DNA from 3 places in the Shewanella mytili genome. Region 3 is predicted to be linked to each of the others. Evidence: predicted binding sites of a transcription regulator. Region 3 holds the regulator's gene; each other region holds the start of a gene.

What was found. The regulator sigma-54, encoded in region 3, starts transcription at its own class of promoters, with help from an activator protein. The targets are predictions, from matches to a motif close to GTTGGCACGNNNNTNGNNT.
Region 1: ACIDEJ_RS08905 (YccF domain-containing protein) is a predicted target of sigma-54. The motif match lies at 3,105-3,123, and genes of this name have one in related genera.
Region 2: flgB (flagellar basal body rod protein FlgB) is a predicted target of sigma-54. The motif match lies at 2,852-2,870, and genes of this name have one in related genera.

Annotation. Positions count from the first base shown of each region.
Region 1 covers NZ_JBKOUD010000007.1:113,756-121,144, forward strand. Annotated here, with positions in the region: gene ACIDEJ_RS08885 (BatD family protein) at 1-916, shown strand, start outside; gene ACIDEJ_RS08890 (hypothetical protein) at 1,339-1,512, shown strand; gene ACIDEJ_RS08895 (hypothetical protein) at 1,754-2,017, shown strand; gene ACIDEJ_RS08900 (pyridoxal-phosphate dependent enzyme) at 2,025-2,915, opposite strand; gene ACIDEJ_RS08905 (YccF domain-containing protein) at 3,168-3,575, shown strand; gene ACIDEJ_RS08910 (cytochrome-c peroxidase) at 3,781-4,770, shown strand; gene ACIDEJ_RS08915 (glycoside hydrolase family 19 protein) at 5,347-7,047, shown strand; gene ACIDEJ_RS08920 (hypothetical protein) at 7,128-7,389, opposite strand, start outside.
Region 2 covers NZ_JBKOUD010000001.1:243,891-251,279, reverse strand. Annotated here, with positions in the region: gene flgE (flagellar hook protein FlgE) at 1-1,240, opposite strand, end outside; gene ACIDEJ_RS01095 (flagellar hook assembly protein FlgD) at 1,291-1,980, opposite strand; gene flgC (flagellar basal body rod protein FlgC) at 1,994-2,416, opposite strand; gene flgB (flagellar basal body rod protein FlgB) at 2,419-2,817, opposite strand; gene ACIDEJ_RS01080 (CheR family methyltransferase) at 3,000-3,860, opposite strand; gene ACIDEJ_RS01075 (chemotaxis protein CheV) at 3,976-4,896, opposite strand; gene flgA (flagellar basal body P-ring formation chaperone FlgA) at 5,086-5,796, shown strand; gene flgM (flagellar biosynthesis anti-sigma factor FlgM) at 5,874-6,191, shown strand; gene flgN (flagellar export chaperone FlgN) at 6,191-6,628, shown strand; gene ACIDEJ_RS01055 (LPP20 family lipoprotein) at 7,040-7,389, opposite strand, start outside.
Region 3 covers NZ_JBKOUD010000022.1:6,014-13,402, reverse strand. Annotated here, with positions in the region: gene ACIDEJ_RS14860 (KpsF/GutQ family sugar-phosphate isomerase) at 1-82, shown strand, start outside; gene kdsC (3-deoxy-manno-octulosonate-8-phosphatase KdsC) at 82-633, shown strand; gene lptC (LPS export ABC transporter periplasmic protein LptC) at 630-1,190, shown strand; gene lptA (lipopolysaccharide transport periplasmic protein LptA) at 1,177-1,710, shown strand; gene lptB (LPS export ABC transporter ATP-binding protein) at 1,707-2,435, shown strand; gene ACIDEJ_RS14835 (RNA polymerase factor sigma-54) at 2,524-3,990, shown strand; gene hpf (ribosome hibernation promoting factor) at 4,019-4,309, shown strand; gene ptsN (PTS IIA-like nitrogen regulatory protein PtsN) at 4,309-4,752, shown strand; gene rapZ (RNase adapter RapZ) at 4,749-5,603, shown strand; gene ACIDEJ_RS14815 (HPr family phosphocarrier protein) at 5,590-5,865, shown strand; gene mgtE (magnesium transporter) at 5,920-7,284, shown strand.

The DNA of each region.
Region 1 (7,389 bases), on a different contig from region 3:
GGAAAGCCGTCCGGTACAGGCCCAGGGCGACAGCACCATTGTGACCATTAAACCGGTGCCGTCCCAGTACGTAGGCAACTGGCTGGTGGCCGATTTGGTCACCCTGCAAGAAGACTGGCAGGATAAACCCCACTACACGGCCGGACAGCCCATTACCCGCAATATCACCCTGCTGGCGGCCAATGCAGATGAAACCAGCTTGCCGGATTTCAGCCTCTCCCTGCCGCCAGACATTCGCAGTTATCCGGAAAAACCGCTTAGAAAAACGTATCTGCGGGACGGACAAACCGTTGCGAAGCTCAGCCAAACCATTGCCATGGTGCCCGCCAAGGCCGGGCGTTATACCTTGCCGGAAATCAAGGTGGGTTGGTGGAACCCCCATCTGGAAAAACAGCAATACGCCACCCTGCCGGCCCGGCACATCACGGTGGAAGCGGCCAGTAATGCACCGCTGCCCACCATTAACGCGTCCGCTGTGCAACCCCACATTGATGCCGGTTTCTGGCCCTATGTCAGCCTAGCATTGGCAGCCTTGTGGCTAATCACCCTGTTTTTATGGCTACGTGCAAAAAAAGCCGCAGTAGGCCACCTTGATGCCATCCCGGTACCAGAACCCGCAGCCACCGGCGTGTCATTAACGGCAGCCATCAAACAGGATCATGTACCACAGGTGCTCACCGCCCTGTTACAGGAAGTGTCCGCCATCACTGGCAGCAATACCACGCTGGCGCAACTTTCACAGGTATCAGCGCCGCTTGCCGCCATTGCTCGCCAGTTACAGGCTGCCCATTATGGCCGCACACCTGCTGACACCGGTCCCTTGTATCTGGCGTTGCAACAGGCATTAAAACAGTTACGCCAGCAGCCGGGACAACACACCACTAAAGCCTCGCCACTGGCACCGTTAAATCCTTAATGCCTAATACTGCCCGCCAACCACCAATGGCGGGCAGTATTCCTCAACACCCGTTACCGCAAACGCAAACAGCCAGCGTGATGTCCATAGGGCCATCAATGGCAAACTGTAAGTGGTTTATGGGAGCAACCGCATATTTTTTAACTGTTTTTTATTAACTGCCCCACATTATTGCTGTGGAACCAACCCTATCATACTGTTGTCATAAACCTGTGATGAAGTAACAGCGTTCAAGAAATGGCGCAAAATGCAAGGGAATGGCGTGCAACTGCAGACCACTGGCGCACCCTTGATATTTACCGTAAACCTGATTACAGTGTAATTCTGCAAAAATGAGTTCTTTTGCTAAAAAAGCTAAGGATATTCTATAGTTATAAAGTATAAGCCTCAGGGCTGATTAAAGTAAAAAAGGAGTGTGGCCTATGTCATACAAAGTAGACGGACATGAAATCACAGTAAACTTCCCTGTAGATTCAATTTCCATCAATAAAAATTCTATCGCCTTTACTGACAGAAAAGGCAAGAATAAAAGAACCTTCTCAAAGCGCAGTGAAGTCATCTCATTCATGAAATGGCTGGTCAGCGCCAACAAATAAACCGCGTTATCGCCCTTTCGGTAAATAATCCTCTCACCTACCGAATGCAGCACGCAGATTGGACCGATAAACACGTTCGGCAATCGGGCAAACATTACATTTGGCTCAGGCTGTCATCCGAATTCGGATAACTGCCTGACCAAATGGCAATTACCAACCATTCCGCATTTTTCAAAAATTGGCTCACATAAAAAATAACCGCGTTTTATACTGGACTTCCTGTTAACCACCGAGCCTACAATTGCACAAACCTGACTGCCACGATGCCATGGCACTGCTTATCCAGGAGATCCGGCGGCAAATTCCATTTCATCTGCCGGAAACGACGCTCTGTGCCGGGGATTGTCGCGGCTGCTCCAAAAAAATGCTGGAAATGCTGGATAGTGAAACCAGTTACTGGGAGTCCATGTTAACCCAGCAAATGCCTACCCTGCGGGATATTAGAAACCTGCAGGTGCTGGCACAACGCACCCATAAAATCCTTAAGAGAAACAAATTGTTGTAACGGGTAATCACTCACCAAACTTGCGCCGATACCTTGGCAACATGGAAGCGTTGCCCAATAACCCTCCCTGATGCAAATACAGCACGGGTTGTTGTGGGTGGCGCTTTTTATAATCCAGTAACAGCAGCCAACCTAAGGGATCATAAAGCAATTCAAATGCAATGCCCGTATGGCAAAGTTGCTGCCATATACGATAAAACTCTGGATACAATTTGCCAAAGTGGTACTTTTTCTTTGGGGTCAGTAACGTGGGGTAACATTCTGCCGTTTGGGATAACATGGCAAACTGCTGCTGCAAATAGTCATCACCGCCGACCACCGCACATGTAAGAACTTCTATATCCGCCTGTTGCTCGTAAAAATATGTGGCCAAATACAACGCGGTAGTACCAGTGCCCGATGGTAAAAACACCTTCAAACCTTTAATGCCAGAGCCCGTTGCCCATTGGCCGATTTCCTGAGCCAGTTGCCGCACACCATATTCGGCCTGCTGGCAACGTCCGCCTTCCGGTATGAAAAGTGCGCCCGGCAGACAAGGTAATATCTGTTGCTGCAGATATTCTCCCATGCCGAGTCCTTGCCTGAGCTGCGCAGGAAGCGCAATCACCTCTGCCCCCAAAGCCAGTGCCGCCTGATAATTTCCCGCCGGTGCCGCCTGTAGCCATTGCGGCAGATGATCCACATAAAAGCGTAACTGCCAGCCTTTTAATGCCGCCAGCGCCGCCATGGAATACAGCGAATTTGCCTGAGCTGAACCATACCCCACCAGCATTTGGGTACCGGGGAAATCATGCTCCAGGAAATAACGGAATTTACGGGCTTTGTTGCCACTAAATTGAGGATGTAACAGGTCATCCCGCTTCAGATAAAAATGAAACCCTGAAAACGTAAACGACATTACCGGAGTATGCGCCAGCTGCACGATTCACCGCCCTGTAACCACATGAAAAAGCCCTAAGGCGCCATTGTAAATGCCATGCCAAAAGGGGCAAATAGCAAACAGGCCATTAATTGGTGAATTTGCCCATTTATGGGAAATGCCATTCTAAAAAATCAATTTATTTAATCTAAAATCAATTAGTTACAAAGTGGCATAGTTATCGCATAACTCAGATAAGATTTGTATTGAACACTACCACGGGAACACAATATGGCTGTTTTGCGTTTACTTTTTAATATTGCTTGGTTCATCCTCGGCGGCTTTGTTATGGGGCTTGCCTGGTGGCTGGCAGGATTATTGTGCTTTATCAGCATCATCGGCATTCCTTTCGGCCGCGCCTGCTTTGTGATTGGAGAACTGGCATTTTGGCCCTTTGGTCAGGAACATGTCAGCCGGGAGCAACTGCTCGGTCGGGAGGATGTTGGTACCGGTGCTCTGGGGATGATTGGCAATATCATTTGGTTCCTGCTCTTCGGGATTTGGCTGGCAATCGGCCATATCACCCATGCATTGGCATGTTTCATCACGGTTATCGGCATCCCGTTCGGGATCCAGCATTTGAAACTGGCATTATTGAGCCTGACACCGATTGGGAAAACCGTGGTCAGTGCCCGTTGAACCTGCCATATTCCACACCTTGCCACTTGCCTTGAAGCAGATTTTCCCTCCGGTAAGTGGCAAATGACAACTACTTGCAAACATAAGCAATTTTTTTGATCTTGATCAGCATAAAAGGCCGTTCCCAATGGCAGGAATGGCTTTTACCTCTCACACTAACCCACTATGATGACGATTACTTTTCTCGGTCTGTAGAGGGACTTAAATGAAATATCCGGCATTATTACTGGCCATCTCCGCCGTACTGGGCTGTGGTGTGGCCAACGCTGCTGAACCCATCGAGATCATTCACCCGGCAAAGATGACTGAACCTGACAAAGTGGCGTTGGGTAAAATGCTCTATTTCGAACCTCGGCTGTCCAAGTCAGGCTTCATCTCCTGCAACTCCTGTCATAACCTGTCCATGGGCGGTGTGGATGCCCTGCCCACCTCCATAGGCGATCGCTGGCAACAGGGGCCGATTAACGCGCCAACCGTGCTCAATGCGGATTTTATGCTGGCGCAATTCTGGGATGGCCGGGCAAAAGACTTGCAAGAACAGGCCGGAGGCCCCATTGCCAATCCCAAAGAGATGGGCTTTACCCATGAGCTTGCCGTTGAAACCGTGGCTTCCATGCCGGCATATCGGGAACATTTCCGCAAAGTATATGGCAGCGACAAGATTGATATCGACCATATTACCGATGCCATTGCCGCCTTTGAAAAAACCCTGGTGACACCCAACAGCCCGTTCGACAAATACTTGGCCGGTGATCAACAAGCCATCAGTAGCGATGCCAAAGCCGGTTACGACATCTTTAAAAACCGTGGCTGTGTCGCTTGCCATAATGGACCGGCTGTCGGTGGCACCATGTACATGAAAATGGGCCTTATCAAACCGTTCCACACCAATAATCCGGCGGAAGGACGTAAAGGCGTTACCGGTAAAGAAGCCGATAAAATGGTGTTTAAGGTTCCCACCCTGCGTAATATTGAGCTGACATATCCCTATTTCCACGATGGCAGCGTATGGTCACTGGAAGAGTCGGTAAATACCATGTCAGATCTCCAGCTTGGGCAAAAATTCACGCCGGAAGAAACCACCCAAGTGGTGGCGTTTTTAAAATCACTCACCGGGGAGCAACCACAAATTACCCTGCCCATCCTGCCACCATCAACGGCTGCAACGCCCAAACCACAGCCGTTTGCAAACTAGCCAACGCCCCTGTCACTTGGACGCCATTCATATGGCGTCCTTTGCTTGGCTTATTGATTGGCCCATTATTTAGCGCTGCCAACACAGATGTACTGAATCAATTCATGAGTAGGGGCGCCTCACCACTTGGCCGTTTCCCTTCACGCTTTCAAGTGATTTTTTCAATCACCACCTGTGCTCATGAATCTTATTTTTCCTTTAAAAAAAACCTCAAATATCCATTCATTTTTCGCTGATATTTATTGCCAACATTTTACAGCATGCTCAGCGATAAATTTTAATGCTGTATTTTTGACGCCAAAAAAATGACTTTAATTGACAAAAATTAAAATAAATACTCTATTTTTAAAATCAGTTTTTAATATATATTTGGCATTTTTCAATTAGTTTTTTGTTATTAATTAAACAGTGTAATTATTTGTATTTTAATAATTTTTTTATTTTATCTCTTGATAAAGTCATACTTTTTTGTTTTATAAATAAAATTCACAAAACAATGATTGCCATTGAATAAAAAGCAGATATAAACTCGAAGAAAAATAATAAACAAAAAGCCACTCTCACATGGAAAAAATTATGAAATTAAAAACTGTAATTTCTGCCATTTGCATCGCTGTTTCATCGCAGGCTATTTCAGCCGAACTTTACGATAACCACAAAAATTATCCCGGCGGTTCTCAGGTATCCTTCAATGGTAATATCTATGAGGCCAAGTGGTGGGCCAATCCGGATCAATCTCCCGGCGCCAAGGTTGCCAATCCCTGGGAAACCCCGTGGGAACTCATAGCGGAAGGAGATGGTGCCACCCCGCCACCGGAGCCGGAGCCACAACCGGAAGAACCTGTCACACCACCTGCGCCGACACCGGCACCAGAAGGTGACTATGCCAATTACGCAGAAGGCACCCGTTATCAGGGCGGCGACATTGTATTGCATGAAAACAAACTGTATCGCTGTAAAAGCGGCGTGACCGTTCCATGGTGTGCCGGTGCCGCCTGGGCCTATGCGCCAGGCACTGGTACTGCCTGGTTTGAAGCCTGGGAGTGGGTATCAGAAGCGGACCTTAACGATGATCCCGTCACACCTGAACCCACGCCGACGCCTGAACCGACCCCTGAGCCAGAGCCGGAAAATCCATCTACCACGGATGGTTACCGCATCAGCCAAGCACAGCTGGATGCCACCGAAGCCTCGTTGACCGATGGTCCGGTACTTAGCGCCGTTAAAGAAGCCATTCGCACATTGGATAATGCCCTGGTTGAGCAGGTCACACCGCTGGCGGACACCAATCCTGACAACGTCAAACGGGTTGAAGGCATTATCAACGAGGCAGACTGGAATTATATGTTCCCGAAACGCGCGCCGGAATATACCTATCGCCATTTCTTGCAGGCTGTTGCCAAATTCCCGGCATTTTGCGGCAATTATGATGATGGCCGTGATGCCGAGGCCATCTGCCGTAAGTCCTTAGCCACCATGTTTGCCCACTTTACTCAGGAAACCGGTGGCCATACTGCCCATTGGGACGTTCCCCAATGGCGTCAGGGATTGGTACATGTGCGGGAGATGGGATGGAACGAGCAGATGCGCGGCGGTTATAACGGCGAATGCAATCCTGATGTATGGCAGGGGCAAACCTGGCCTTGCGGAACGTTTGCCAACGGCGAATTCAAGTCTTACTTTGGCCGGGGCGCCAAGCAGCTCAGTTACAACTACAATTACGGTCCGTTCTCAGATGCCATGTTTGGCACTGTCCGTACCTTGCTGGATAAACCCGAGTTGGTGGCCGATACCTGGTTAAACCTGGCCTCTGCGGTATTTTTCTTTGTTTACCCCCAACCGCCAAAACCTTCCATGCTGCATGTGATTGACGGCACCTGGCAACCCAACAATAGTGACCTGGCCAATAATCTTACCCCCGGGTTTGGCGTTACCACCCAGATCATCAATGGCGGCGTGGAATGTGGCGGTACGGTGGAAGTGGCACAATCCCTCAACCGTATCGATTACTACAGCAATTTTGCCCAATATCTGGAAGTCCGTGTGCCCGCCACTGAGATCCTGGGCTGTAAAGGCATGAAGCAGTTTGATGCTGCGGGGGCCGGTGCCACCAACATTTATTGGGAAAAAGATTGGGGCTGGTCTGCCGACACCCCTGACGGCGCGGCCTATGCCTGTAAACTGGTGAGTTACCAGACGCCATTTACCGCCTTTAAAGCCGGTGACTATGGCCGTTGTGTACGCAAGAACTTCCCCGATGTGCAGATAACGGAATAACCCTATCCTGGGATAATGAAAAAGCCAGCAGTGTTAATGCTGGCTTTTTCATGGGTATACAACAGCGGTTATCTACGGCTTCAGCGCTTTTTACAGGTTCCATAATATGTCACCCGGTCTTTTCCCCGAATGCCGTAATTCCAGGTAAACTCTTTGGTATGGGGGTTGATGGAAATCGTGTTGTCAATTTTAAACAGGGCACCGGTTTCATAATCAAATGACAGAAAATCACCTTCACGTCGCAAATCCCCGGTGTGTTGTGAGGTTTTTCCCTTCAGGTTGGTGAACTCGATTGTGCCTTCTTTGGCACTGTGGATCACCACCACTTCGCCGGGTTTGCCT
Region 2 (7,389 bases), on a different contig from region 3:
AGCCTTCCAGATAGGAGGATTTGATGGAGCCGAATACGCCGCTGTTGGCTTCACCGGCCAGGGCTTCGCCGGATTCCAGACTGGCTTTCCAGGAGGTGTTGCCCACCTGGGTAAGCCCCTGCTCGTTGGCAAAACGCACCAGCGCCACCCGGGCCAATGGCACGGTGGAACCGTTACTGTATTTGGCGGATATCAAGCCATCGCTGCCCACTTCCACATTGGTCAGGCGCCCAACGGTAATGCCGTCTTGAGTCATTTCCGTGGTGCCAAAACTTTCCGCATACTGGGTGGGCTTGTTAAAGCTGATGGAAATTTGCTGGGAGCCGTCTGCCGAAGCGCTCAACACGTTGGCACCGCCAATCCCCAACTGGGCAGTGGTCAGTATGGCCGGATCAGACCCCTTATAAGCACCGGTGGCATCAAAGGTCAGCACCGAGCCCACCCAACCGCCGGTGGTTTGCGCCGTACCGCTGTTATCCGGAGTACCGTCACCGTCGGTGTCGGTCTGATAAGTTCCGGCGCTGCCGTCCAGATCCACCTGTTTGCCATCCACCGCGTAAAACACCACCCAGTTGCTTTCGCCGGTATAGGCACCATTTTCGGGTTTCACAAAATAGGACGTCAGGGTATGGGACTCACCCAGCGAATCATAAATGGTCACCGCAGTGGAGTTATTGAAGGTGGAAGAATCTGCCGGATTAAACGCGGCCGGGTCCAGCGCGTCAGCGTTGGAGTTCAGGTTCATGCTCATGGCCACATTCTGGGTTGCCTGCGGGCTACCGGCGGTATCCGGCACCTGTACGGGTTTGGTGGTACTCAGGCTCACCGATGCGGAATTACCGTCTGAATCCACCTGAAAACACTGCAGATAGTTGTCCTGGGAGTCAACCAAAAAGCCGTTGGGGTCGCGCTTGAAGGCACCGGCACGGGTAAAGGAGAAATCCTGGGCATCAATGGATGATGAGGTGACAAAAAAACCGTTGCCGCTAATGGCCATGTCCAGCGCATTGCTGGTGGACTTAAGATTGCCCTCATGGAACTGCTGTGCCACCTGGGTGGTGGTCACCCCGCCACCCACGGCGGTTTTGCTGTTGGAGAAAATAGAGCTGGCATACACATCGGCAAACTCGGCCCGAGACTCCTTAAAGCCCACGGTATTGACGTTCGCGATGTTATTTGCGGTTGTATTGAGATCTTTTTGCGCCGCATTGATCCCACTCAGAGCAATATTGAAAGACATAATCCACCTCTTTTATAAATACTGTTGTCCGGCCTGACCCGGCGCAAAACTTAACTTTCAGAAACGGCTAAAACATCCGACAGCGATACGCCACCAATTCCCCGAATGTTCACCACGGCGCCCGTAGTCGAATTCAGCGACACACTGCTGACATGGCCGTAAGTGCTCACGTAAAGATCTTCAGAAACCCCGTCCACCACCCCGTTGGCTTTAAGGGTGTACGTGCCCGGTGCCATGGTATTGCCACTATCATCCAGGCCATCCCATTCCACGTCGATATTGCCGCCATTGCTGCCGTCTACGGTAAAGGTACGCACCACCTGGCCACTGGCATCCTCCACCGACATCTTGATGGCGTTAATGGGTTCGGTGGTACTTATCACCCCGCGCACGGTAGGCTCGGTGGCCGAAATGTACGCGCTGCCCGAGGGCACCAGCACTTTCTGGCCAATAAGGCCTGATGCCTGCAATGCCTGGCTGGAGGTCATCACCGTATTGAGGTTGGTGATTTCATCATTGAGCTTATTAATGCCATCCACTGTGGAAAACGAGGCCATCTGGGAAATCATCTGGTCGTTATCCACCGGATTGGACGGATCCTGCATGGACAACTGGGCACTCAATAAGGCAAAGAAATCTTCCTGGCTCAGTGAGTTGTTATTGGTTTTCTTTGCAGTACTGTCTGTAGCACTGGTACTGCTGGTATCAGTTGTGGATGATGTTACAGAACCTATGGCCACTGCCTATCTCCTCTTATTCGCCAAGGCGCAGCGTTTGCTGCAGCATGGACTTGGTGGCATCAGCCACCTGCACGTTCATCTGGTAGGAGCGGGAGGCGGAAATCATGTCGGCCATCTCTTCCACCACGTTAACATTGGGCTTGTAGATGTAACCGTCGTTATCGGCCAGCGGATGATCCGGGGCATATTCCTTCACCAACGGTTTATCACTTTCCACAATTCCCGCAACTCTGACCGCAGCGCTTTCGGGCTGCTGCTGGCCACTGGTTGCCTTGGCCAGCTCCGCTTCAAAAACGGGATGGCGCGCCTTGTAGGTTTTATCAACGCTGCTGGATACCGCATCGGCATTGGCAATGTTGCTGGCGGTGGTGTTAAGCCGCACAGACTGGGCCGACATGCCGGAGCCGGCAATGTTAAAGATATTGAATAATCCCATTATCAATCTCCTCTGATGGCTTTTTTCATGCCGGAAAACTTACCGCTGAGAAACCCGAGCGACATCTGGTACTCCAGCGCATTTTGCATGAAGGCCTGTTGCTCTTCCTGCATGTCCACCGTGTTGCCATCGCCGGTATCCGGTTGATTGGGGATGCGAAACTTGACGTTTTCCTGCACCAGGGATTTCATATCGAAATGTTTTTCCGAGGTGGTCACCATTTGCCGTCCCTGCTGCTGGCTTCGGGCACTTTGCAGTGCGGCGGAAAAATCCACATCCTTAGCGCGATAATTCGGGGTGTCGGCATTGGCAATATTGCCGGACAGCACCTCTGCACGCTGGGCCCGAATGCCTAACGTGTATTGGTGGATCCCCAACGCCTTGTCAAAACTTATCGCCATAAAAACGCCTCTCGCCGGATGGTTTGTCAAAACAAAGCAAACTATGTGCCAAATAAGAGTCAACTATTTGTGGATATTGCCTCAAGCCGGAACCCCCAACGGCATTTGGCAAAACACAGGCAATAAAAATGCCAGCATTAAAAGCTGGCATTTTTAATTGTTTGATAATCAGTATGTTATTTTTAATTTTTACGCTGGAAATAAATGCCCGGGTTGCAACGCACCATGTCAAAATCATCAGACAGCCCGGCAATGGACTCTGACGCCCCCAAAAACAGGATGCCTTTGGGGTTAAGGGCGGCAGCAAATTGCCGCAGGATTTTGGTTTTGGCTTCCGGTGAGAAATAAATCAGCACGTTGCGGCAAAAGATGATGTCAAACTTGCCCAGCAGGCTGTAGCTTTCCAGCAAATTGTGCGCCCTGAAGTTCACCAACCGTTTCACATTATCCTTCACCCGCATATTGCCGTTGGGCAGGGCATCAAAAAACTGACGCTTGCGCTCATCAGACAAGCCGCGGCCAAGGGCAAGGCTGTCATACTCCGCCTGCTTGCAGCGCTCCAGCATGGAAGGAGACAAATCGGTCGCCAAAATGGACGCGCCATCGGCCAACGCGCCCAAACGGCGCTGCTGGTATTCCAAGATGGTCATGGCCAGTGAGTACGGCTCCTGACCGGAGGAGCAGGCAGCCGACCAGATTTTAAGCGGCCGCCCCAAGCGGTTATACTGCGGCAGGATATTGCCATAGAGCAATTCAAAGGGGTAACGATCGCGAAACCACAGGGTTTCGTTGGTGGTCATGGCATCTATCACTTCTGCCCGCAACTGTCGCTCCGTGGGGCGCATTGACTGCTTTACCACTTCAGATAACGACGGCAGTCCGTGTTTGCCCATCAAAGGCGCCAGGCGACTGCGTACCAGATATTGCTTGTTCTCTCCCAGCACAATGCCGCTATGTTGTTCCAGAAATAGGCGGAACTGATTGTACTCGGTTTCTGCAAGAGATTTATCTAGCACCTTGGTATCCCGTTTTCCATCAAACATACTGCCGTATAACCACGCGCTATAAACACACAAACGCTGCGTTATACCTCAGCGTTGCCGGCAACACAAGTCACCTGACAACTCTCTTTGTATTATTTGTACTTAACCTAACCGATTAAAGCGTCAGGTATTTATCTACAACAGCTGCCAGCTCATCCGGATTGAATTTGGCAATAAAATCATTGGCGCCCACTTTTTGCACCATGGCCTGATTAAACACCCCGCTTAACGAGGTATGCAAGACCACTTTGATGTCTTTCAGTTTGGGATCATCACGAATTTCTGCCGTCAGGGTGTAACCGTCCATTTCCGGCATTTCAATATCCGAGATGATCAACGACAACTCCGAAGCCACATTATCCACCTCTGAGGCCATGACTTTCAGTTTATCCAGCGCCTCTTTGCCATTTTTAGCGGTATCAATCTGCAGGTTCAGTGATGACAGGGCGCGGACTATCTGCTTGCGGGCCACGGCGGAATCATCCACCACCATGATATGGAAATTCTGCTCCCGGTCGATGTTGATGGCGCTGTCCACTTCTTTGCTGATTTCGGTTTTGGCCGGAGAAATCTCATCGAGGATTTTCTCCACATCGAGAATTTCCACCAGTTCATTGTCAATTTCGGTCACTGCCGTCAGGTAGGAGTATCGGCCAGCCCCCTGGGGCGGTGGCATGATGGCAGACCAGTTCATGTTGATGATGCGTTCCACCGACTGCACCAAAAAGCCCTGAATGCTGCGGTTATATTCAGAGATGATAATGAAACAGTTTTTCAGATCCTCAATGGGCTGACCGCCGGTAGCTGCGCTTAAATCGATGATGGAGATGGTGGTGCCCCGGATGTGCGCTACACCCCGCACATAGGGGTTGAGCTTTGGCAGCGAGGTTAACGGCGGGCACTGCAATACCTCTTTCACCTTAAACACGTTAATGCCAAACCGCTGACGCCCGTTTAATTTGAATAACAACAATTCAAGGCGGTTTTGCCCTACCAGTTGGGTTCTCTTGTTAACTGATTCAAGAATGCCTGACATAAGCCTGCCTTATGTATCTTGGGAAAATAAACGTACCTCTCGTTTTGGCGGAAAGGCATATAACTTGCTGGAGGTTGTGCATATGGCATATCAGTCAAACTTCTGACGCCGGACAACCATGATTCGTTCAACCTGTCTGGACTGCTGAAGTATAAGTGTAAATAGGCAAATCAAACCAGCGTGCAAATGATGAAACCCAATTTAGCATACATTTTTTATCTTACATTAGGGTTGTGGTCAGCCGCATCCATGGCGCAGGAACCTGTAGCTCCTGATATATCGGCCATAGAAACCCTGGCTAAAGAGACAGTTGCAAAAAAAATTCAGCCCGCACCCAATGCCCGAGTGAGCATCATTCCGCAAACGCTGGACAACCGCTTGGTGATCCCCCGTTGCAGCTCGCCACTCACAGCAGCGCTGGCCTCCGAGCGAGAGATAAGCCGCAACAACACCGTGCGCGTGAGTTGCACAAGCCCCGATCTTGACTACCCTTGGCAGCTTTATTTGTCGGTGCGGGTCAGCATCAGTTATCCCGTGGTGGTGGCCAGGGAAACCCTGGCACCGGGCACTTTGCTGTCTGCCGCTCAAATGGCGGTGCGTTACGTGGACCAGTACAGCGTAAACGGCGAGCAGTTTGACGCCACAGCCCAATTGATAGGCACCCGGTTAAAACGGCGGGTGCCCAAGGATTACCCCATTTTTGGCAGTAACATCTGTTTTGTGTGCAAGGGCGATGCGGTGTCCATTATTGCCCGCACTGAAAAATTTCAGATAAAAACTGTTGGTGAGGCAACAGAAGATGGTAACCTTGGCGAACAGATCCGGGTAAAAAACACCCGTTCAAACAAAATGATAGAAGCCACCATCACCAAAGTGGGAGAAGTGCGGGTAAAAATGTAAAAAAAGGCTCAAGCCTGCCTGCAACTTGCCGATATCAGTAGTAGATACTTATACACCTGTGCTGGAGCCATACGGCTATGGACATAAAACAACTGCAAAATCAGCCTCGGATACAAACAACGGCCTCGGTGAATCAGAGTAACGGTAAAGCCGCCAAACAGGCAGATGCCGCCACTGTTACCCATGATGATGATTCCATTGTTGTGTCCGCCCAGGCCAAACAATTACAGGGGATGCAAAATCGGATTGCATCCATGCCAGATATGGATATGCAAAAGATTGCTGAAATAAAACAGGCGATTTCTGAAGGTCGCTATAAAGTGGATCCGGAAAAACTGGCCAATAACATCAGCCTGTTTGAAAACGCCATGGCAGATCTCACCCAGGAGTCTTAATGCCGCACGCGCAAGAGCAAGCACTGTCACAACTGCTGCAACAGCAACAGGGCACCCTGGGGCAACTGTTGGCCTTAATCGAACAGGAAACAACCGCCCTGGTGGAGCGTAATGCCGACACCTTGCTGCAACTGGCCGGAGACAAACAGCAATTGCTGCAGCAACTTGCCCAAACAGACAAGCTATTGTCCCAGCATCCGCAAAAAGCGCAGCTAAAAGCGCCGCCCTTGGCTGAACAGGTGAGTCAGGCACAGCAGCTGCTAGCGCAGTGCCAATTAAAAAACCAGTCCAACGGCAAACTCATCGAGTTGTGCGCGGCCAGCGTTAACCGCCTGGCGCAAGCACTGCAGGTGAGCCGCAATGCCAGCAGCCTCACTTACGACGGCAAAGGAAAAACCTCCACCATTTCCACTCTGGGTAATGACGTGGAAGCCTGATAACGGCTGCTTATTGTCTCTTTATAGTTGCAAGTTCCCATCCGTTACCCATAAAACCCGGCTAAAACATTCAACTACACCCCGCTAAAGCTGCATCCATTACCATGCACCTCATTGCCTTACATCTGCCACTGCAACAAAACTGCCAGCAAAACAGCCACTGAAACCGACGACAACAAATGCTGCAACCACCAGCGGCAGACACGCCCGAAAACGCACACGCCAAATAAACGGGAGCCAGGTGATATACGGGCATGTAAGGGTGGAGGGAAACAAACCCAAGCGGCGCTCAGCACATTACCGCTTAAAAGCCCTCAAGGGATTAGGAGAATGACGCTCAGGCAAACCGCCTCGGATAAAATACATGGCGCCGGCATGGATCAAGCGCTGCCAGCGCATCTGCATCGGCACTTAAAAATAGGTGATCTCTTTTACCCGTTGCGGGCGATGTTGCTGCTGGTATAACTGCCATACATGGGCAAAATCCAGCTCCAGCTCGGTAACGTAATGATCGCCTGCCGGGTAGCTGCGCACCACTTTGGCACCACGGATAACCCCAGATACCGACACCTTCACCTCATCGGATTTCATCATCCAGTCGTTCACATTGCTGCTGGCCGATAGCTGCTGGCCATACACCTGCTCTGCCAGCTCCCGGTAGGCGGCAATTTTTGATGCCTGCATGGCCATCAATACCCGCCCGGCAGCATCCTTGGCCGGTTGGGTTGCCAGCGGCGCGTAACCAATGGCGGTGATTTTCG
Region 3 (7,389 bases):
CGGGTTGATTGTGGTCGATGGCCAACACCGGCCGGTGGGTGCCCTTAACATGCTGGATATGGTCAACGCGGGAGTGATGTAATGAGTCATGAGGGATTTTATGGCCCGATAGCGGCACCGGTATGGCAAGCGGCCCAGCAGGTTCGCCTGCTTATCTGCGATGTGGATGGCGTTTTTTCCGATGGCCGCATCTATCTTGGCAACAACGGTGAAGAGCTCAAAGCCTTCCATACCCGGGATGGCTATGGTATCAAGGCATTGCTGAATGCCGGCATCCAGGTGGCCGTTATCACCGGCCGCCAATCCAGCATTGTGGAAAACCGCATGAAGGCGTTGGGAATTCCTCATATTTTCCAGGGCATTGACGACAAACTTGCACCTTTTCGCTGGCTGCTGCAGCATTACCAGCTGCAACCTGAGCAAGTGGCCTATATCGGCGATGACATGGTGGACTTGCCTGTCATGCAGCAGGTGGGGCTTGGAGTCTGTGTGGCCGACGGTCACCCCAGGGTCAAACAGCTGGCACAGCTGGTAACCTACCTCAATGGTGGTCACGGCGCCCTGCGGGAATTGGCTGATCTGTTACTTTTGAGTCAGGATAAAATCAACCACGCACATGGCATGAGCATATGAATAAAGTCACGCTGGCAATCATTGCATTTTTTACCGCGGCCGTGCTCTTGTACTGGCAGATCCAGCACAAGCGCAATACCCAGGAAAATCCCCAGACTAGCGTGACGGAACAACCCGATTACGTCGCTGACGATCTTCACAGCGTCAGCTACGATGTCAATGGGATGATTGCCAGCCGTGTTACCGCCAAGCACATGGAACACTACGAACAGCACGACCGTACCGTGTTTACCAACCCGGTATACTGGATATTCCCGGATAACGGCCAAGCCGAATGGCGCATGACAGCCAAGCAGGGGTTGCTGGAAAAACGCAGCAACAAGGTCGTGTTACAAAATAATGTTATCATTGATGCCATCAGTCCCACAGAACCCATACAATCCATCAGTACCAGTTATCTGGAGTTGGATCTTGGCAGCATGATCATGACCTCTGACCGCCACATTCAGGTTAACGGCCAGGATTTCAACATCACGGGTCAGGGGCTTTACGCCGACCTGAATGCTCAACAGGTAAGGCTGCTTAGTCAGGTAAAAGGAACCTATGAAACCAAATAAGCTTTTTCTCGGTGCACTCTTGTCTCTGGCCAGCCTGTCGGCAGCGGCCATCGATAACGACCTGTTGCAACAAGTCAAGATTAATGCCGATACCCAAGATGCCGACATCAAAAACAAGCAGGTGGTGTACGTCGGCCATGTGACCGTGACCCAAGGCTCCATGAAACTCACCGCCCAGGAGCTCAACGCCTCCAATACCGACAAAAACGGCGAGCGCATTTTGGTGGCCAAAGGCTCACCTGCCACCTTTCGCAAGCAACTGGAGGATGGTCGTATCGCCAACGCCAGTGCCAACGAAATACACTACCACATCAACAAACGGGTACTGACACTCATCGGCAACGCCAAAGTGGAACAAGACGGCAGCCTGTCCACCGCTGAGAAAATCGTCTATGACCTGGAAAACCAGCAACTGCAGGCCACCAGCAGCGGTCATGGCAACGACCGGGTAACCACGGTCATTCAACCGGATAATTACCAACAAGATGGCAAAACCGGCCCCCGGCAGGAGCAGCAATGAGTAACACCCTGATCGCCCAGAATCTCGCCAAGAGCTACAAAAAAAGAATGGTGGTCAAAGATGTCAGCCTGGCGGTAAAAACCGGGCAGATTGTGGGCTTGCTCGGCCCCAATGGCGCAGGAAAAACCACCACCTTTTACATGGTAGTAGGGCTTATCCAAAGCGAAAAGGGCCGGATTTTCATTGATGAAGATGAACTGACCTTGGCACCCATGCACATACGTGCCCGCAAAGGCATCGGTTATCTGCCCCAGGAAGCCAGTATTTTTCGCAAACTCACCGTGCGGGACAACATCATGGCCGTACTGCAGATCCGCAAGGATCTGGATAAAAACGGCCGGGAAGAACAGCTGGAGCAACTCCTTGAAGAGTTTCACATCACCCACATCCGCGACAGCTTCGGCATGTCCCTCTCCGGTGGGGAACGGCGCCGGGTGGAGATTGCCAGAGCACTGGCTGCCGATCCCAAGTTCATCTTGCTCGATGAGCCGTTTGCCGGGGTGGACCCCATCTCGGTGATTGACATCAAGAAAATCATCGAACAGCTGCGCTCCCGGGGTTTAGGGGTGCTGATTACCGATCACAATGTGCGCGAAACACTGGATGTCTGCGAACATGCTTACATTGTGAGCCACGGGCAACTGATTGCAGAAGGCACCCCCACCGAGATCCTCGATAACCAGCAAGTGCGCGCAGTGTACTTGGGTGAACAATTCAAGCTATAGTAAACAACAAACACCGGCCTTTATCGTTAAGGGCTTTAAATAAAAAAAGTTTTTTAATGCACAACAGGATGTAGGGGTAAGCGGTAACATGAAGACGTCACTCCAGTTAAAACTGGGTCAACAACTGACCATGACACCACAACTGCAGCAGGCCATCCGCCTGTTGCAGCTGTCGTCACTGGAGTTACAACAGGAAATTCAGCAAGCGCTGGAGGCTAATCCACTTCTGGAGACAACCGAAGACAACCAGCTCGCCGACAACAGCGAAAATGCGGATGCCTCCCTGGATGACACCCCGGCCACAGCAGACGTTGCCGACAGCTCTACCGTGGAAACCCCTGAGGCCCTCACCAACGAATCCCTGCCCGAAGAACTGCCCATGGATACCACCTGGGATGAAGTGTTCACGGCGGCACCGGCGGTCAGTGCCGGCCCGCTGCGGGATGACGACACGCCCTTTCAAGGGGAAACCAGTGAAGGCTTGCACGAACATCTGGAATGGCAGAAAAATCTTACCCCGTTTTCTGAAACCGATGGGGCCATTGCCACCGCCATCATTGAAGCCATTGACGATCAGGGCTACCTGACCCAAAGCACCGAGGAAATCCTCGAAGCCATGGGCGACCCGGAAATCGAGCTGGCAGAAATCGAAGCCGTGCTAAAACGTGTGCAACATTTTGATCCTGTTGGCATTGCAGCCAAAGACTTACAAGAGTGCCTGTTAATCCAGCTGGCACAATTTGCTGCCGACACGCCCCATCTGGAAAATGCCGTGATGTTGCTGAGCCAGTATCTTGACCTGATTGCCAGCAAAGACTACCGCACCTTGATGCGCAAAACCCGCCTCAAGGAAGACGAGCTGCGCGAAGCCATAGCCCTTATCCAGACCCTTAACCCGCGCCCTGGCCTGCTGGTGCAACCCCAGGATGAAGAATATGTCATTCCGGATGTCAGCGTCTGGAAGAAAAACGGCCGCTGGGTGGTGGAACTCAACCCGGACTGCATGCCCAAACTCAGCATCAACCAGCAATATGCCGCCATGGCCCGCAGCGCCCGCAGCCAGTCCGACAGCCAATTCATTCGCGGTCATCTGCAGGAAGCCAAATGGTTTATCAAGAGTCTGGAGAGCCGCAACGATACCCTGCTCAAAGTGGCCAACTGCATCGTGCAGTTTCAGCAAGGCTTTTTTGAATACGGCGAAGAAGCCATGAAACCCATGGTACTGAACGATATAGCCCTGGCGGTGGACATGCATGAATCCACCATTTCCCGGGTTACCACTCAAAAATACATGCACACCCCCCGCGGCATTTTTGAGCTCAAGTATTTCTTTTCCAGCCACGTGGGCACTGAAGACGGCGGCGAATGCTCATCAACCGCCATCCGGGCATTCATTAAAAAGCTGGTGGCAGCTGAAAACCCCAAAAAGCCCCTCAGCGACAGTAAAATGGCACAGCTTCTGGCTGAGCAGGGGATCAACGTGGCCCGGCGTACCATCGCCAAATATCGCGAAGCCATGATGATCCCGCCTTCAAATCAACGTAAGAGTTTGTAAAGCCAATGACCCCATGGAGGAGACCGCTATGCAGATTAATCTGGCAGGCCATCATATTGAGATCACTGACTCTCTGAAAAGCTATGTGGAGGGTAAATTTGCAAAACTTGAACGCCATTTCGAACAGATCAATAATGTGCGCGTTGTACTCACTGTGGAAAAAGACACACAACGAGTCGAAGCCAAGCTAAATCTGAACGGTGGTGAGGTGCATGGCACCGCGGAACATAGTGACATGTACGCCGCCATCGACGCTCTGATTGATAAATTGGATCGTCAGGTCATTAAATACAAAGAAAAGCTGACAAAATACTCATGATGGAACTTAGTACCGTCCTGCGGCCGGAGTGTACCGCCTGCGCCACACCCGGCAGCAAGAAAAAGGTATTGGAGCTCATCAGCGAACTCGCGGCGACCCAGTATCCAAACCTGTCATCCCAAGCCATTTTTGAAAGCCTGTTGGCCAGAGAAAAAATGGGCAGCACCGGTATCGGGAATGGCATTGCCATTCCCCATGGCCGACTGCCAGACATCACCGCCCCCATTGCGGTGCTGGTGAAATGTGACGAACCGATTGCTTTTGATGCCATTGACAATCAACCGGTAGACATCCTGTTTGCCTTGGTGGTGCCGGCAGATCAATGCCAGCAACACCTGAGCACGCTATCGGCCATGGCCGAAAAACTCAGTGACAAACAGGTGCTCAAGCAATTGCGCAAGGCCACCTCACAAGCAGAACTGTATCAGGTGATCAACGGATGAAACTGGCCATTGTCTCCGGGCGCTCCGGGTCAGGAAAATCTGTGGCGTTACGGGTTCTGGAAGACATGGGTTACTACTGTGTGGACAACCTGCCCCTGCCCATGATTGGCAGCTTGCTGGACAACCTGCGCGGCAGTAACGAGCTGGTGGCCATTAGCGTGGATGTGCGCAACCTGCCCAATCAGGACAAGGTGCTCGAAAGCCAGCTGGAAAAACTGCCGCAAAACACCGAGGTGATAAGTTTCTTCCTTAACGCCTCGGATAAAGTGCTGCTGAAACGCTACAGCGAAACCCGGCGTCTACACCCCTTGTCCAAGAGCAAAATCTCCCTGAAAGATGCCATCGAGCAGGAAGGCAAGTTACTCATGCCCCTGTCGCAACTGATGGATCACTACATCGACACCTCCGCCCTCAATATTTATGAGCTGAGCGATGCCGTGCGGGAAATTCTGCTGGGCAGTGCCACCAAAGAGCTGGTGATCAACTTTGTCTCCTTTGGTTTTAAATACGGTTTGCCCACAGAAGCGGACTTTGTGTTTGATGCCCGTTTCTTGCCCAATCCCCACTGGGAACCCCAGCTGCGGCCGTTTACCGGACTGGACGAACCGGTACGGGAGTTTCTTAACCGCCAGCCGCTGGTGAATAAATTCATCTGGCAAATAGAAAACCTGCTGGATACCTGGCTGCCCCATCTGGAACGCAATAACCGCAGTTATCTGACCGTGGCCATTGGCTGTACAGGCGGCAAGCACCGCTCTGTATACGTGACGGAACAATTGGCCAAACGTTTTTGCGACAGCAAACATAAAGTGCAGGCGCGCCACAGGGAACTGGAAAGTGGCCAGAATTGAGCGGGAAGTCACCATTCTCAACAAACTCGGGTTACATGCCCGGGCGGCAACTAAACTGGCAGTATTGGCCAATGAGTTTGATGCCAACATCCTTTTGGTCCAGGGGCAAAAACAGGCATCCGCAGCCAGCGTGCTGGGGTTGCTGATGCTGGAAACCGGCATGGGCAAAAAAATCCGTTTGATTGCCGATGGCCCGGATGCAGAACCGGCCATGGAAGCCATCTGCAATTTGATTAACGCCCGTTTTGACGAAGCCAGTTAACCGCTGACGGCGTCAGGCGCATTTTCCCCAGTGCAGAATTGACAAAGAGGGAACATGGCTGCGGACACTCCAAAGCAAGCTGACACCGCAGAACTGCTCGAGCGCCTCAACCAAGCGCTGGATAGCGGCCGCTTAGTCTATATTCGCCACCTGCTGCGGCAGATGGCGCCTTCCGATATCGCCCACATTCTTGAATCCTCCCCGCCCAAAAACCGCAACATGCTGTGGCAGTTAATCGACCATGAAAACAGCGGTGAAATCCTCGAAGAGCTGGGCGAAGAGATGAAAGATCAGCTCATCTGCATGATGAGCCCCAAACACCTGGCCCAAGTGACCGCCGGCATGGATACGGATGATCTGGCCTATGTGCTGCGCAGCTTGCCGGACTCCCTCTATCGGCAAGTATTGCAGGCCATGAGCGTACAAGACCGCGCTAGGGTGGAACAGGCCCTGTCTTACCCGGAAGACACCGCCGGCAGCCTGATGAATACCGATACCGTGGTTATCCGGCCGGATGTCACCATTGCAGTGGTATTGCGTTACTTGCGGCAACGCAAAGCCCTGCCGGAGGCAACCGACACCCTGTATGTCGCCGACAGGCGCAACATATTGCAAGGCGGCATTACGCTGGCCCAGTTACTGACCAATCCGCCCAGCAGCACCATAGGCAGTCTGATGAATGCCCAACTGGAAGCGGTGCCGGTGAATCTCAGTGCCAGTAAAACCGCCCAGCGTTTTGCCCGGCATGACTGGCTGTCGGCACCCGTGGTAAACAGCGAGGGCAAATTGCTGGGGCGCATCACGGTCGATGATGTGGTGGATGTTATCCGCGAAGACGCCGAGCACTCCATGATGGGCATGGCCGGCATGGATGATGATGAAGATACGTTCGGCCCCATTGTCAAAAGCACCCTGCGCCGCACATCGTGGCTGACCATCAGCCTTTTCAGCGCATTACTGGCCGCTTCGGTATCCAACATGTTTGAAGGCACCCTGGAGCGCCACGCCACCGTTGCCATTTTGATGACCATCGTGCCCAGCATGGGCGGCGTGGCCGGCAATCAAACGCTGGCGCTGGTGATCCGCGGCATTGCACTGGGGCAGCTTGATAAACGCAACACCCGCTGGTTGGTGGGCAAAGAGCTGATCATCGGCTTGCTCAATGGCATTATCTGGGCCGGGCTGATTTTTACTGCCGTATGGCTGTGGAAAAGCGATATTACCCTGGCCTTGTTAATTGCCGGCGCCATACTGATAAACCTTACCGTGGCAGGCCTGGCCGGGGCATCCATTCCGGTGGTGCTGAAAAGACTGCGCGTGGACCCGGCGCTGGCCGGCAGCATGGTGCTTACCACCATCACCGATGTGATAGGCCTGTTCGCCTTTCTTGGATTAGCCACCCTCTTTTTGGGAAGCTGACCGCTCGAGGACATCCAGCGCAGGCTTGCCCTTTCCCAGACACATGCTCCAGTCTTTTCCCAGGCAAAACCTGGATGTTTAACATTGGCAACTACTGAGTTGGGC